Regions from separate parts of the Cellulosimicrobium sp. SJTW-1 genome, predicted to be linked through region 1. Evidence: riboswitches for the same ligand, from Rfam matches in the RefSeq annotation. Region 1 holds a riboswitch; the other holds the start of a gene.
What was found. Region 1 has a riboswitch for S-adenosylmethionine ahead of RSE42_RS03035 (ABC transporter substrate-binding protein). Riboswitches for the same ligand answer to the same signal wherever they lie in the genome.

Region 1 (7,846 bases):
TCAGCACGACGAGCCCGCTCGTCGCCGCCGAGCAGTTCGGGACGATCGCCGCGCTCCACCCGGGCCGCGTCGACCTCGGGCTCGGCCGCGCGTTCACGCCGCCGACGGGGGAGAAGGGGGCCGGGGCGCCGCGGCGATCCCGGTCGGCCACCGGGCAGCGGGTCGTCGACGGGCTGTACGTGCCCGGCGCGCCGCCCGCCGACGCGAACGACTCCGTGCTGCGCGAGCGCATCCTCGCGCAGAAGCGGATCGTCGGGGCGTCGCGCACCCCGGCGAGCTTCCGCGACGAGCTCGAGCTCGTGCTCGGGCTGCGCGCAGGGACCTACCGCGACGAGCGCGGGACGCCGTACGTGAGCCCGCCCGTCGAGGGCGCCGACTGGGACCTGTGGGTCCTCGCGTCGAGCGCGGGCGAGAGCGCGCGCGTCGCGGGCGAGCTCGGGCTGCCGCTCGCCGCGAACTACCACGTGGCGCCGTCGGCGACGCTCGACACCGTCGCCGCGTACCGCGAGGCGTTCCGGCCGGGCGTGCTCGACGAGCCCTACGTCGTCGTGTCCGCCGACGTGCTCGTCGCCGACACCGTCGAGCGGGCCCGCGAGCTCGCGACGCCGTTCGCGGACTGGGTGCTCTCCATCCGCAGCGGCGCCGACGGCGCGATCGCCTACCCGGAGCCGGGCACGTCGCCCGCGTGGGAGGAGCGCCCGGAGGCGGAGCGCGCGCTCGTCGCCGACCGCGTCGACACGCGCATCGTCGGCGACCCCGAGACCGTCGTGCGGCGGCTCGAGACTCTGCGCCGCGCGACCGGCGCGGACGAGCTGCTCGTCACCACCGCGACCCACGACGCCGACGACGCCCGACGCTCGTTCGCGCTGCTCGCCGAGCACTGGTTCGCGGGCGCCCCGGCCGTCGGCGACACGACGACCGCCACCCCCGACGTCGCACCCGCCCTCGCCACCACCCGCTGACGCCACCACCCCGCGAAGGAGACACCCATGACCACGACCCCGCCCCTGCGGGCCGCGACCGACGCCGCCGCCCAGGTCGCCGACGGCGCGCTGCTGATCGACGTGCGCTCGGCCGGCGGTCGCGCCGCGCACGGCGAGATCCCCGGCGCCACGCTCGCCGACCGCGACGACCTCGACGCGCTGTTCGGCCCCGCCGACGCCCCGGTGATCTCGCTCGACACGCCCGTCGTCGTCGTGTGCGGGTCGCCGAACGGCTCCGGGCCGGTGGCCGAGGCGCTCGCGCGCCGCGGGTACACGCACGTGTCCCACGTCGACGGCGGCTTCCCCGCGTGGAAGGAGGCCGGCCTCCCGGCGTCCGACCCGGTCGGGGCCGCCCCGGAGCCCGCCGCGCCCGCGGCGTCGCCGGAGCCGACGGCGCCCGCCCGGCCCTGAGCCGGCGGCCGGACCGTGCCCCGCACGTCCGGCCCCCGCACCACCGCTCGCCGCACCACCCGCACCGACACCACGGAGACCCTCATGCCCGTCGAGTTCCTCGGCATCGCCACGACCAACGACGCCTCGGAGACCACCGAGCGCACGACCGCCGCGTTCGACCCCGCCTACCTCGAGCGCCTCGTGCGTGCGCACGAGGACAACGGCTGGACGCGCGTCCTCTTCGCGTACGGCTCCTCCGGCCCCGAGCCCGCCGCGCTCGCCGCCTACACCGCCGCGCGCCTGCAGTCGATCGAGCTGCTGCTCGCGCACCGGCCCAACGTGTCCTACCCGACGTACGCCGCCAAGACGTTCGCGACGCTCGACCAGCTCTCCGGCGGGCGGCTCTCCGTGCACTTCATCACCGGCGGCAACGACCACGAGCAGGGCCGCGAGGGCGACACGCTGACCAAGGACGAGCGGTACGCGCGCACCCACGAGTACATCCAGATCGTCAAGCAGGCCTGGTCGAGCGCCGAGCCGTTCGACCACCACGGGCCGTTCTACGACTTCGACGACTTCGTGCTCGACGCCAAGCCGTTCGAGGGCCGCACCCCGACCATCTCGTTCGGCGGGTCGTCGGACGCCGCGTTCCGCGTCGGCGCGGCCGAGGCCGACATCTACGCCGTCTGGGGCGAGCCGCTCGACCGCACCGCCGAGCAGATCGCGCGCGTGCACGCCGAGGCCGCCGCCGCGGGCCGCACGACGCCGCCGCGCATCCACGCCGCGTTCCGGCCGATCGTCGCGCCGACCGAGGAGCTCGCCTGGGAGAAGGCGCACCGCATCCTCGACCGGATCGAAGCGCGCAAGACCGCCGCGGGGGGCCAGCTCAGCCGTCGGCACCCGATCGACAAGCCCGAGAACGCGGGTTCCCAGCGCCTGCTCGAGATCGCCGCCCAGGGCGAGCGCTTCGACACCGCGCTGTGGACCGCGACCGCGAAGGCCACCGGCGGCGCCGGCAACTCCAACGCGCTCGTCGGCACGCCCGAGCAGGTCGCCGAGGCGCTGCTCGCGTACTACGACCTCGGCGTCCGCGTCATCTCCGCGCGCGGCTACGACCTGCTCGACGACGCGGTCGACTTCGGTCGCTACGTCATCCCGCTCGTCCGCGAGGAAGTGGCGAAGCGCGACGCCGTCGCCGCCGATGCCGCCGCGGCCTGACAGATCGGCAACCTCGCCCCGGGTCGGCGGCTCCGGTCGAGTTCGGCACCTGCGCGTGCCGAACCCGCCCCGGAGCTGCCGAACGCGCGGGTACCGGGGCCCCGAACGACGACACCGACAGCAAGGAGCAGGACCGTGCGGTTCCAGGTACTCGACATCGTGTTCAACCCGCCCCACCCCGTGACCGGGGAGGCGGTCGCGCCGTCCGACCGGTTGAACCGGGTCGTCGAGACGGCGGTGCTTGCGGAGGAGCTCGGGTTCGACTCGTTCGCGGTGGGGGAGCGGCACGCGGGAGAGGTGCTGTCGTCGGCGCCGACGGTGATCCTCGGCGCGGTCGCGGCGCGGACGTCGCGCATCCTGCTGAGCACGGGCGTCACGGTGCTGTCCCTGCTCGACCCGATCCGCGTCGCCGAGGACCTCGCGACGGTCGACCAACTGAGCCGCGGGCGGCTGGAGATCGTCATCGGCAAGGGCAACGAGGTGCTGCAGTACCCGCTGCTCGGGCTGGACCTCGACAAGCAGTACGAGTACCTCCAGGAGAACTACGAGCTGCTGCGCCTGCTGCTGTCGGAGGAGGACGTCAGCTGGAGCGGGCGGCACCGCCACGCGCTGGAGCACGCGACGACGCTGCCGCGGCCGTTCGCCGGGCCGTTCCGGATCTGGCACGGGTCGGCGACGTCGCGCTTCGCGGTCGACCTCGCGGCCCGGTACGGGGACCCGATCGTCAGCGCCAACGCGTTGCAGCCGCGCGAGAACTACCAGGTGCTCATCGACCGCTACCGCGAGCAGTACGCGGCGCACGGGCACGACCCGGCGTACGGGTTCGTCGGGTCGGGCTCGGGCGGGCTGTTCCTCGCGGACACGACGGAGGAGGCGATCGAGCAGTACCGCCCGATCTACGAGGGCCAGGTCGCGGCGGCGGCGCGCCGGGGGTACGGGCCGGACGCCGTCGGGAAGGCACCGAGCTTCCGGACGGTCGAGGACGCCGTCGAGCGCGGGCCCGCGCTCGTGGGGTCGCCGGAGCGCGTGGCGGAGAAGATCCTCGACTACCACGCCTCGTACCGCCACGACCTGCAGTCCGTCTCGGTGAACCACCTGATCCCTGCGGCGCAGCAGGAGGACGTGCTGCGCCGGTTCGCGGAGGAGGTCGTGCCCGTCGTGCAGGCCGAGGTGAAGACGGACCTGTGGAGCCCGGCCGACGCCCGCCGCGCGGCGGGGTTCACGGCGGCCTGACGAGGCATCCTCGACGCCACGGCCGGTTCGCTCTTCCTCGAGCTGGGCGGCGCGGATGATGGAGGAGGCTGCGCTGCGGGCCCGGCGGCAGGCTGAGAACACCCCTGCTGAAGAGGCCGACGGTGTAGCGTCGCGTCCCGGGCGCAGCTCCGGTCTCGACGCAGGCTCTCGCACTCACGCCGCCCTTCCTTGACGCGACGACCCCTCCGCGAGGTGCGCCATGACGACCCACTACTCGCTCGACGCGTTCTTCGGCTCGTTCTTCCACCAGGACTGGGAAGAGGACTACGGGAGTCCCGCAGGTGCTCTGGCGCGTTTCCTGGACCTGGTCGGCCCCAGCAGGTACGACGGACTCGTCGACGAGATCGACAGCACCCTGGACCGCTACCGTTCCGACGAGCAGGTCGTCGAGTGGATCAACGGCCGGCTTCATGCCGAGCTCTATCGCGAGGCCGTGGGAATGCCGCTGCGCGACTGGCTCCTCGTGGTCCGGGGAGAAGTGACGGCGAGAATCACCGCATCAGATCTTGACGGTCCCTGAGGAGTTTCGCTCTCTCGGTCTCTCGCGTGCCGGCTACGGTCGGCGGGCCTGATCGCGACGGCTCCGGTGGCGCGTCGTGCTCGGCGTGCCGGCGCACGTCCGGGCGTCGACGACGTCGCTGTCGACGCCCGTGGCGCGCGCTTCGCTGTCGGTGGCGTCGCGGCGGTCCGTGCTGCCGCAGGTCGGGCGCCCGTCCGAGCGCGCCCGGTCCGTGGCGCCACCCCACCTCCCGAGTCGCCCTTCCCGGCGCGGTAACACGCGAGACGGCCGCGACTCGCGTCGTCTCGGCGGAAACAACCGTCCGCCTGGCGGGACGGCCGTCTCGATACTTGACTCAACCAGTCGAGATTGTCTTTCCTGCTCCCAGGTGACGAGCGTCAGCACGTAGGCCCGGCTCGCTGACCAGCAACCCTTCGACGTGACGGGGTGCTCCGGGAACGACCTGACCGCGCCGCTCCCGCGGCGCGGTAAGCACGGCACCCCGGTGGGCACCCCCCGCCGCGCCGGCCCTGGGCCCGCCGCGGACGACCACCGGCGCCGGACGACCGCCGGTCCTCAGCCGGCACACGAGGAGAGCAGCACGACATGATCCCCACACCTCACCGACGCCGGTCCCTGACCGTCGCCGCGGCGGCCGCCGCGACGGGCCTCCTGCTCAGCGCGTGCGCGGGCGGCGGCTCCGGCGCGTCCGACGGCGACGGGTCGCCCAGCCCGTCCGGCGAGCCCGTGGCGGGCGGCGACCTGACGTTCGCCCTCACGGTCGACTCGCACTGCATCGACCCGCAGCAGGTCGGCAACAACGACGCCATCGCGGCGGCCCGCCAGACCGTCGCGTCGCTCACGGCGCAGGACCCGGATTCGGGCGAGATCCTGCCGTGGCTCGCGGAGAGCTGGGAGGTGAACGACGACGCGTCGAGCTACACGTTCCACCTGCGCGACGACGCGACGTACGCCGACGGCACGCCGATCGACGCGGAGTCGGTGAAGACGAACTTCGACGCGATCGTCGCGCTCGGCGCGACGGCGTCGCTCGGGTCGCAGTACCTCGTCGGCTACGAGGGCACGACCGTCACCGACCCGCAGACCCTCACGGTGGACTTCGCGGAGCCGAGCGCGCAGTTCCTCCAGGCGACGTCGACGTTCTCGCTCGGCCTCCTCGCCCCGTCCTCGGCCGACCTGAGCGTCGAGGACCGCTGCGCCGGGAAGTTCGTCGGCTCCGGCCCGTTCTCCGTGAAGTCGTACACGCAGGACCAGGAGATCGTGCTTGAGAAGGTCGCGGGCTACGCGTGGGGCTCGGAGGCGAGCGACCACCAGGGCGAGGCCTACCTCGACACGGTGACGTTCAAGGTCATCCCCGAGGCGAGCGTGCGCAGCGGCAGCCTGCAGTCGGGGCAGATCGACGCCACGGCCGCGATCTCGACCGTCGACCTCCCGCAGTTCGACGGGAACGGGTTCTGGCTCGAGTACCGCGCCAACCCGGGCGTCGTGTTCAACCTCTTCCCCAACGAGTCGAGCCCGCTCGCGGGCGACGAGGCCGTGCGGACGGCGATCCTCCAGGGCATCGACCGCGAGCAGATCGCGGACACCGTGCTCAGCGCGCAGGACGAGCCGGCCACGAGCGTGCTGTCGCACTCGACGCCGCTCTACGAGAGCGTCGCGGACGAGCTCGCCTACGACCCCGAGGGCGCGAAGAAGATCCTCGACGACGCGGGCTGGGTCGAGGGCGCCGACGGCGTGCGCGAGAAGGACGGCCAGAAGCTCTCCACGACCGTGACGTTCTGGCAGGTGCCGGAGCCGCTCGAGCTCGTCCAGCAGCAGCTCGCGCAGATCGGCGTGGACCTCCAGCTCCAGCACGTGACCGTCGCGGAGTCGCAGGCCATCAAGGAGAGCGGCGACTTCGACTTCGACTACTACAACCTCACGCGCTCCGACCCGGACGTGCTGCGCACGATCTTCTCGGCGAACGCGCGCAACATCAACCAGCGCGACGCCGAGGAGGTCGACGACCTGCTCGACGCGTCGGCCGCGGCGACCGACCCGGCCGAGCGGCAGGAGCTCGTCACGGAGGCGTCGCGACTGCTCGTGCAGAAGGGGCACGCGATCCCGGTCTACGAGCTCTCGACGACCATCGCGGCCGCCGACACGGTCCACGGCCTGACGTTCGAGGCGTCGTCGCGCCTCGACTTCTACGACGCCTGGGTCACCCAGGGCTGACCCGCCGGGTCCGCCTGCCCGACGCCGCGGCGTCGGGCAGGCGGGCATCCCCCACGGAAGGAGGCCGACCATGGGCCGGTACGTCCTGCGTCGCGCCGGGCAGGGCCTGTTCGTGCTCTGGGCGGCGTTCACCATCTCGTTCTTCGTCCTCTACCTGCTGCCCAGCGACCCGGCCGCGCTCATGGCGAGCGGCGGTGGCGAGGCGGACCAGGTGGACCCCGCGCTGCTCGACGCCCTGCGCGCCCAGTACGGCCTCGACCGGCCCGTGCTCGTGCAGTACGCCGACGCGCTGTGGCACGCGCTGCGGCTCGACTTCGGGACGTCGTACGCGTCCGGGGCGCCCGCGACGCAGCTCGTGCTCCAGGCGCTCCCGGAGACGCTCCGGCTCACGGCCGCGGCGCTCGTCCTCGCCGTCGTGGCGGGCGCCGGCATCGCGATCGCGAGCACGTTCCCGCGCGCGGCCTGGCTGCGCCACGCGCTCGCGTCGCTCCCTCCGCTCGGCGTCGCCCTGCCGCCGTTCTGGCTGGGCCTCCTCCTGCTGCAGTGGTTCTCCTTCCAGCTCCCGCTGTTCCCCGCGATCGGCAACCAGGGCGCGATCAGCCTCGTGCTGCCGGCGATCACGCTCGCCGTGCCGGCGAGCGCCGCGCTCGCCCAGGTGCTCGCGCGGAGCCTGCGCGGGACGCTCGGCGAGCCGTACGTGGAGACGGCGCGCGCCAAGGGCGCGAGCCGCGCGCGCGTGCACTTCCGTCACGCGCTGCGCAACGCCGCGATCCCCGCGCTGACCGTGCTGGGGGTCGTCGTGGGCGGGCTGCTCGGCGGCACGGTCGTCACCGAGACGGTGTTCTCGCGCGCGGGCCTGGGACGGCTCACGGTGACGTCGGTGGACGCGCAGGACATCCCCGTGGTGCAGGCGGTCGTCGTCCTCTCGGCGCTCGTGTTCGTGGTCGTCACGCTCGTGGTCGACCTGCTCTACCCCCTGCTCGACCCCCGGATCGACGCTCGACAGAAGGCGGTGGCCGCATGAGCACCAGGCCGGGAGTGCGCATCGTGCTCCGGGACGAGGCCCGGGTCGCGGACCGTGCCGCGGTGGCGGACGTGCCGCCGTCGGGCGCGCTCGCCCCCGACGCCCCGCCCGCCGACGCGCCCGAGGGACGCACGCCCGCGGAGATCGAGGTCGAGGACCGCGAGGACGCGCGCGCGATCCTCCGGCACGGCCGCGTGCGGACCCGGGGCACGGCGGGCCGGTGGCGGCGCGGGGCGCGGT
Region 2 (7,846 bases), 860 kb from region 1:
GGGGCGGGTTCCTCGTCGTCGACCAGGACGAGGTGACGATCCTCGCCGACGACGCGACATGGGTGCGCGCTCGGTAGCCCGCTACGCGGGGTCGGTCGTCGTCCCGAGCTGCACGACGACGACCCGGTGCCCGTCGGGGTCGTGGACGTGCGCGAACCGGTCGCCGGTCTCGGCGTCGGCGTCGGGCCCGACGAACGGCTCGACCCCGGCCGCGGCGAGGCGTGCGAGGGTCGCGTCGAGGTCGTCGACGTAGAGCACGAGGTTGGGCAGGCCGTGGCACACGAGCGGGGCGCCGCCCTCGGGGAGCGGCACGAGCCACAGGCCGGGCTCGTCGACGCGTCCGGGGCCGACGTGGAGCAGGGGGAACCCCTCGGTCTCTCCCTGGAACAACGTGCGGAAGCCGAACCCGTCGGCCCAGAACGCGGCGCTCGCGTCGAGGTCGCGGCAGAGCAGGACCGTGCGCCCGATCGTCGTCGTCATGCGACGAGCCTAGGGCGCACCGCCGACGCTGCGCCGCGTGGGGCCGGCCTCCCGGGGCGCGCCCGCGCCGTCGGGCATACCGTGGACGGCATGGCGACCGACGGCGGCATCCGCAGGACGATCAGCGACCTCGTGGCGCAGGAGCGCGAGCTCCGCGAGCAGCTCGCGCAGGGTGAGATCACCGGGGGCGAGGAGCACGAGCGGCTCCGCGCGATCGAGGTCGAGCTCGACCAGTGCTGGGACCTGCTGCGCCAGCGCGGCGCCGCGCGCGAGTTCGGCGGCGACCCCGATGCGGCGACCGTGCGAGACCCCGGTACGGTGGAGAACTACCTGGACTGATCGCCGACGGCGACGTCCGGCTCCCGTTCCGACCTCAGAAGGAGAACCCCATGACCACGTCCAGCGAGCAGGCGGCGCACAGCCCCCTCCCCACCGGGACCGAAGGGCGCGACATCCCCGGTCACGCGGGCGCGGTCGCACGGTTCGTCGTGGCGTTCGCGCTGTTCGTCGGCGGGCTCGTGCTCATGGGGTCGGGCATGTCCGGCGTCGACGGCGGTGTGTGGCTCTTCGTGGGCGGCCTCGCGGCGGCGACGCTCGCCTTCGCCCTCCCGATGGCGGGCACGGGCACGACCGAGCGCTGACACCCTCGACACGGAGGCCGGGTCCTGACGGGACCCGGCCTCCGGCGTCTCCGGGGTCAGCCGAGCGTGGCCCGGACGGCCTTCGCCGCGGTGACGAGGTGCTCGAGCGACGGCACGGTCTCCTCGTAGCGGCGGGTCTTCAGGCCGCAGTCGGGGTTGACCCAGACGACGCGCGGGTCGATCGACTTCACGGCGAGCTCCAGCAGCTCGGTGACCTCCTCCGTCGAGGGCACGCGCGGGCTGTGGATGTCGTAGACGCCCGGCCCGATGCCGCGCGAGTACCCGGCGTCGCGCAGCTCCGGCACGATCTCCATGCGCGAGCGCGCCGCCTCGACCGACGTCACGTCGGCGTCGAGGCCGTCGATCGCGCCGATGACCTCGCCGAACTCCGAGTAGCACAGGTGCGTGTGGATCTGCGTCGCCGCCTCCACGCCCGACGTCGCGAGCCGGAACGACCCGACGGACCAGTCGAGGTACGCCGGCTGGTCCGCGCGGCGCAGCGGCAGGAGCTCGCGCAGCGCGGGCTCGTCGACCTGGACGATCCCGATGCCGGCGGCCTCGAGGTCCGCGATCTCGTCGCGCAGCGCGAGGCCCACCTGGTTCGCCGTGTCGCCGAGAGGCTGGTCGTCGCGCACGAACGACCACGCGAGGATCGTCACGGGCCCGGTGAGCATGCCCTTGACGGGCTTCTCGGTGAGCGACGCCGTGTACGCGGACCACTCGACCGTGATCGGCGCGGGCCGCGTCACGTCGCCCCACAGGATCGGCGGGCGCACGCAGCGCGACCCGTACGACTGCACCCAGCCGTTCGCCGTGACCGCGAACCCGTCGAGGTGCTCCGCGAAGTACTGCACCATGTCGTTGCGCTCGGGCTCGCCGTGCACGAGGACGTCGAGGCCCAGCTCCTCCTGGATCGCGACGACGCGCGCGATCTCCTCACGCATCGCGGTCGTGTAGTCCGCGTCCGACAGCTCGCCCTTCGTCCACAGCGCGCGGGCGCGGCGGATCTCCGGCGTCTGCGGGAACGAGCCGATCGTCGTCGTGGGCAGCGGCGGCAGGTTCAGGCGCTCCTGCTGCGCGGCCGCACGCTCGGCGTAGTCACCGCGCGCGAAGTCCGCGTCGGTCAGCGCGGCCGCACGCTCCCGCACCGCGGGCACGACGACGCCGCTCGCCTCCGCGCGCGACGCCACCGCCGCGCGGGACGCCTCGATCTCCTCCGCGACGGCGTCGCGACCCTCGGTCAGCGCGCGGGCGAGCGTCGCGACCTCGCCGACCTTCTGGTCCGCGAACGCGAGCCAGTCGCGCAGGCGCGGGTCGAGCGTCGTGCCCGACGCCGTGCCGGGCTCGGCGAACGTCTCGTCCTCGACGTCGTGCGGCACGTGCAGCAGCGACGTCGACGTGCCGACGGCGACCGCGCCCGCACCGAGGCTGCGCGCGGCGGTCAGCGTGTCGAGCTTTGCCGAGAGGTCGGCGCGCCACACGTTGTGCCCGTCGATCGCGCCGACGACGAGCGTCTTCGTCAGGAGGTCGTCGTAGGGCGAGTCCGGAAGGTCCGCACGGACGGCGTCGATCGCGATCGCTTCGACGTCCGTGCCCGCGAGGGTCGCCAGGAAGTCGAAGGTCGCGCCGTCGCCGTCCGGCGACGTCTCCAGCCCGCCGAACGGCGTGGCGACGAGGATCGCGGGCCGCGCGTCCTGCGCCGAACCAGGGGTTGCCGCCGGGTTTGCGGACGAGGCCGCCGAAGACCCCGGGCTCGGCACCGGGCGGAGGTCGGTCGCGAGGGCGCGGTACGCGGACCCCACGGCGGCGGCGAGCTCGGTGAACGGCACGTCGACCGAGTCGGTGACGAGGATCGGCTCGTCGAGCTGGACCCACGGCGCCCCCGCCGCGGCGAGCGCGCGCAGCAGGTCGGCGTAGGCGGCGACGACGTCGTCGAGGCGGTCGAGCGGCGAGTACCCGGCGGGCGCGTCGTCCGCGGCCTTGGACAGCGCGAGGAACGTGACCGGCCCGACGACGACGGGCCGCGTCACGACGCCGGCCTCCTTCGCCTCGACGAACTCGCGCGCGACGCGGTCGTCGACGAAGCGGATCGGGGTGTCCGGGCCGATCTCGGGGACCAGGTAGTGGTAGTTCGTGTCGAACCACTTGGTCATCTCGAGCGGGGCGTCGTCCCCCTGGCCGCGCGCCACGGTGAAGTAGCCCGCGAGGTCGAGGCGGCCCGCGTCGTCGGTCAGCGACGCGAACCGCGACGGGACCGCCCCGAGGGAGGCGGCGACGTCGAGCACCTGGTCGTAGAAGGAGAACGAGCCGGGGACGGACGCGTCGTCGGCGCCGAGGCCGAGGTCGACGAGCCGGCGGACGGTCGCGAGGCGCAGCTCGCGGGCCGTGGCCTCGAGCTCCTCGGCCGAGGTCTTGCCGGCCCAGAACGCCTCGACGGCCTTCTTCAGCTCGCGGCGGCGACCGATGCGCGGGTAGCCGAGCACGGTGCCGGCGGGGAAACCGACCGGGTTCTGGGTAGGGGAGTGTACGGAAGTGGCCATGATCGAAACCTCTTGCTGGTCCGGAGGACCGGTCAGACGGGCGCGCCGTGCGTGGCGGCGCTCGTCGTGGGCAGGGAGGTGCCGGTGACCCACGGCCCGCTGGCCAGGTCCGGGACGAGCGGGGCGGCGGCGGCGCTGGCGCCGCCCCCGGTCCCGCCCGACCCGCCGCCGAGGTGGACACCCTCGAGCAGGTCAAGAGCGGCGCGGTGCTTGTTGAACGTGTACACGTGCAGACCGGGCGTGCCCGCGTCGAGGACGCGCTGCGCGAGGTCGACCGAGTACGCGATCCCGTAGGCGTGCTGCGCCTCCGGGTCGGGCAGGGCGTCGAGCGCGTCCAGCAGGTGCTGGGGCGCGCGCACGCCCGTGAGCTCCTCGACGCGACGGAGCCGCGCGGGCTCCGTCGTGGGCAGCAGCCCGGCGAGGATGGGGATCGTCACGCCGGCCGCACGGGCCTCGGCGACGAAGTCGGTGTACGACGACGCGTCGTAGAAGAGCTGCGTGATCGCGAAGCTCGCGCCGGCCTGCTGCTTCTGCCAGAGGCGGCGCACCTCCTGGGCGCGCGTCGTGCCGGCGGCGGGGTTGCCGTCGCAGAACGTCGCGACGGCGATCGTCAGCGGCCGGGCTGCGCCGCGCAGCGCGACGGCGGGGTCGGACGCGCAGCGCGACGCCTCGACCTCGCGCAGCAGCGCGACGAGCTCGGTCGACGACCGGACGCCGTCGGGCGCGGGCTGCCAGTCCGGCTGGTCGCGCGGCGGGTCGCCCCGCAGCGCGAGGAAGCTCCGCACGCCCTCGTCGAGGAAGTCGGTGATGACCGACTCCACGTCCTCGCGCGACGCCCCGACGCACGTGAGGTGTGCGATCGGCAGCACGGGCGTGCCCTGGAGCAGGCGTCCGACGACCTGGCGCGCGGTCGCGCGGTCGGTGCCCGCGGCGCCGTACGTCACGGACACGAAGTCGGGGTGCGTCGCGACGAGACGGCGTGCCGTCTCCCAGAACTTCGGGGCCGCGTCCGGTCGGCGCGGGGGCATGAGCTCGAACGACACCGTCGGCCGAGGACGGCCCGGACGGTGCGCGAAGGATGCCTCTGAGGTCATGCGTCACTCCATCGACCCTGGCGTTAGCACCTTTGTCCTCGGGAGGCTTCCGTCGGCGGGTTGCTGCGGTGTCGTCGAGCCAGGACTCTCGACCGCTCTGGATGGTTGGCACGATCCTACGACCCATCCGACATGCGGTCGAGAGCGCCCGCCAGGTGAGATGCGGAGGGATCGGCCGGAGGCGTAGCGGCGCCCCGCGCTACGGATCTCAGGCTCTCTACGCTACGAATTTCAGGTTTCCTACGCTACAGATTTCAGGTGCTCGAGCGAGGTCCCAGACACCGACCATGGCGACGGGTCGTCGTCGGCCTTGCAGGTCTCAGGCCCTCCGGCGCTCGGGCACGTGCAGGCGGCGGAGGAACCGGTCGGTGCGCAGCGGCGGCCCGCGCCGGTCGAGGAGCGACACGACGACGACGGTCGCCGTCGCGAGCGGGATGGTCCAGGCGGCGGGCTGGGCGAGCAGGGCGCGCACGACGCCAGGGACGCCGTCGGCCGTGCCGCCGGACGGGCTCCCGTACCCCGCGGCGACGAGCGCGGACGACGCGAGCAGCGCCGTCGCGCACAGGACGGCCCCCACGACCATGCCCGCCACCGCGCCCCGCGCGGTGAGGCCGCGCCACCACACGCCGAGCAGGATGACGGGGGACAGGGCCGACGCCGCGAAGACGAACACCGTCCCGACGCTCGTCACGAGGCCCTGCGGGATGGTGACGAGCGCGAACGCGAGCGGGATGAGCGTGCACGCGACCGCGGACCAGCGGAAGGACCGCACGGTGCCGCCGAACAGGTCCTGGCTCACGACGCCCGCCAGCGCCACCACGAGCCCCGACGACGTCCCGAGGAACGCGGCGAACGCCCCGGCGACGACGAGCGCGGCGAGCAGCTCGCCGCCGAGCCCGGGCACGAGGCGGGTCGGCAGCGTGAGGACGACCGTGTCCGCGACCCCGGGCGCCGCGAGGTCGGGCGCGACGACCCGCGCCACGAGCCCGAGCGTGCTCGACACCATGTAGAACACGCTGATCATGACGAGCACGACGACGGTCGTGCGGCGGGCCGAGCCGCCGTCGGGCGAGGTGTAGAAGCGCACGAGGACGTGCGGCAGGCCGGTCGTGCCGAGCAGGAGGGCGAGCAGGAGCGAGACGGTGGCGTACGCGTCGAGGCCGCCCGGCCCGGCCTCGTGGGGGAACACGGCGGCGGGGTCGAACGTGACGACGGCGCCGCCGGGCTCGAACGCCCCGCCGAGCGCCATGAGCACGAAGACGAGCGGCACCGCGAGCGCGGTGAGCTTGACCCAGAACTGGAACGCCTGGACGAACGTGATGGAGCGCATCCCGCCCGCGGCGACGACGGCGCTCACCACGACCGCGATCCCCACCGAGCCGACCCACGGCGGCACCGCGGCCACGCTCGTGATGACGAGCGCCGCCCCGTGGAGCTGCGGCACCACGTACAGCCACCCGATGACGAGCACGAGCACGCTCGTCACGCGGCGCGCGACCACGGAGTCGAGCCGGGCGTGCACGAAGTCGGGGATCGTGTACGCGCCGCTGCGCCGCAGGGGGCCCGCGACGAACAGCAGGACGAGCAGGTAGCCCGCCGCGTACCCCACGGGGAACCAGAACGCCTCCGCGCCGGACAGCAGCACGAGGCCCGAGAGCCCGAGGAACGTGCCCGCGGACAGGTACTCGCCGCTGATCGCCGACGCGTTCCAGACCGGCCGCACGGTGCGCGACGCGACGAAGAAGTCGCTCGTGGTGCGCGAGATCCGCAGGCCGTAGAACCCGATGAGCCCGGTCGCGAGCAGGAGCAGCGCGATCGCGACGAGGGGCAGCGCGCTGGTCACGGCGCACCGCCGTCGTCGGGACCGGGCTCGTCGGGCCCGCCCGCGCCCTCGGCGAGCGCGCGGTACCGGCGCTCGTTGCGCGCCGCCGCGACCGCGAACACGACCGCGAACGCGACGATCACCGGGTAGAAGCCGTACGCGTGCACGAGCCACGGCAGCGGCACGCCGAGCAGCACGACGTCGTCCAGCGCGGGCACGCCGCTCATCGTCACCGTGAGCAGCGTGACGACCGCGAGGAACGACGCCACGCACGCCAGCCCGAGCCGGAGCTGGGCCCGCACGAGCCCGCGCGTGTAGGCGGTCGCGGCGTCGTCCGGCTCGCCGGAGCGTGCCGTGCCCGACGGCGCCCCACCCCCCGGGACGGCGCCCTCACCGGGGCCGGGGCGAGGGCCGGGGCGCGCCGCGGGGAGGTCGGTGGACCGGACGCGCACGCGCGCGTCCCGACGCGGGTCGGTGCCCGTCACGGCGCGCCCCGGTGCGGCCCGAGGAGCGCCTCGCGCACGGCGGGCACCATGCGGCGGCTCACCGGGACCTCGTGCCCGGCGACGACGAGCGCGGGCTGCGCCCCGCCGAACCGCGCCGCGGTCACGGCCGCGCGGTCCACGAGGTACGACCGGTGCACGCGCAGGAATCCCGCGGGCGCCCACCGCTCCTCGAGATCGGAGAGCGGCTCGCGCACGAGGAACTGCTCGGTGTCCGTCACGAGCCGGGAGTAGTCGCCCTGCGCCTGCACCCACCGCACCGCGCTGCGCCGGACGAGCCGCGTCGTCGTGCCGACCGTCACGACGAGCGTCTCCTCGGCCGGGGCCGCACCGCCCGCCGGGTCGCCGGCAACCGGCGGTGGAGCGGCGGCGCTCGCGGACGGTGCCGCCGCGTCGGTCGCGGGGGTGCGCCCCGCCGCGGTGCGCTCCGCGACCCGTTCGACGACGCGGTCGACCGCGCGCGTGAGCCGCTCGCGCCGCACGGGCTTGAGCACGTAGTCGACGGCCTCGACGTCGAACGCCTCCAGGGCGCGCGCCTCGTCGGCGGTGACGAACACGACCGCCGGGCGGTCGGCGAACCGCGAGAGCGCGCGGGCGAGGTCGAGGCCGGTCAGCCCCGGCATGTGGATGTCGAGGAACGCCGCGTCCACCGTGCGCGACGAGAGCTCGCGCAGCGCCTCGGACCCGCTCGCGACCCCGCGCACGGTGCGCACGCGCGGGTCGCGGCGGAGCAGGGCCACGAGCTCGTCGAGCACGGGCCGCTCGT

Region 2: linked by a shared signal. The riboswitch ahead of RSE42_RS18340 (methylenetetrahydrofolate reductase) and the one ahead of RSE42_RS03035 (ABC transporter substrate-binding protein) in region 1 are both predicted to bind S-adenosylmethionine.

Annotation. Positions count from the first base shown of each region.
Region 1 covers NZ_CP136680.1:660,073-667,918, forward strand. Annotated here, with positions in the region: gene RSE42_RS03010 (LLM class flavin-dependent oxidoreductase) at 1-962, shown strand, start outside; gene RSE42_RS03015 (rhodanese-like domain-containing protein) at 990-1,394, shown strand; gene RSE42_RS03020 (LLM class flavin-dependent oxidoreductase) at 1,479-2,594, shown strand; gene RSE42_RS03025 (LLM class flavin-dependent oxidoreductase) at 2,730-3,827, shown strand; gene RSE42_RS03030 (contact-dependent growth inhibition system immunity protein) at 4,048-4,368, shown strand; SAM riboswitch class IV at 4,735-4,848, shown strand; gene RSE42_RS03035 (ABC transporter substrate-binding protein) at 4,954-6,582, shown strand; gene RSE42_RS03040 (ABC transporter permease) at 6,653-7,606, shown strand; gene RSE42_RS03045 (ABC transporter permease) at 7,603-7,846, shown strand, end outside.
Region 2 covers NZ_CP136680.1:4,073,139-4,080,984, reverse strand. Annotated here, with positions in the region: gene atpC (ATP synthase F1 subunit epsilon) at 1-77, shown strand, start outside; gene RSE42_RS18360 (VOC family protein) at 82-480, opposite strand; gene RSE42_RS18355 (DUF2630 family protein) at 571-819, shown strand; gene RSE42_RS18350 (hypothetical protein) at 870-1,121, shown strand; gene metE (5-methyltetrahydropteroyltriglutamate--homocysteine S-methyltransferase) at 1,178-3,661, opposite strand; gene RSE42_RS18340 (methylenetetrahydrofolate reductase) at 3,694-4,755, opposite strand; SAM riboswitch class I at 4,761-4,863, opposite strand; gene RSE42_RS18335 (cation acetate symporter) at 5,075-6,598, opposite strand; gene RSE42_RS18330 (heavy metal transporter) at 6,595-7,062, opposite strand; gene RSE42_RS18325 (LytR/AlgR family response regulator transcription factor) at 7,059-7,846, opposite strand, start outside.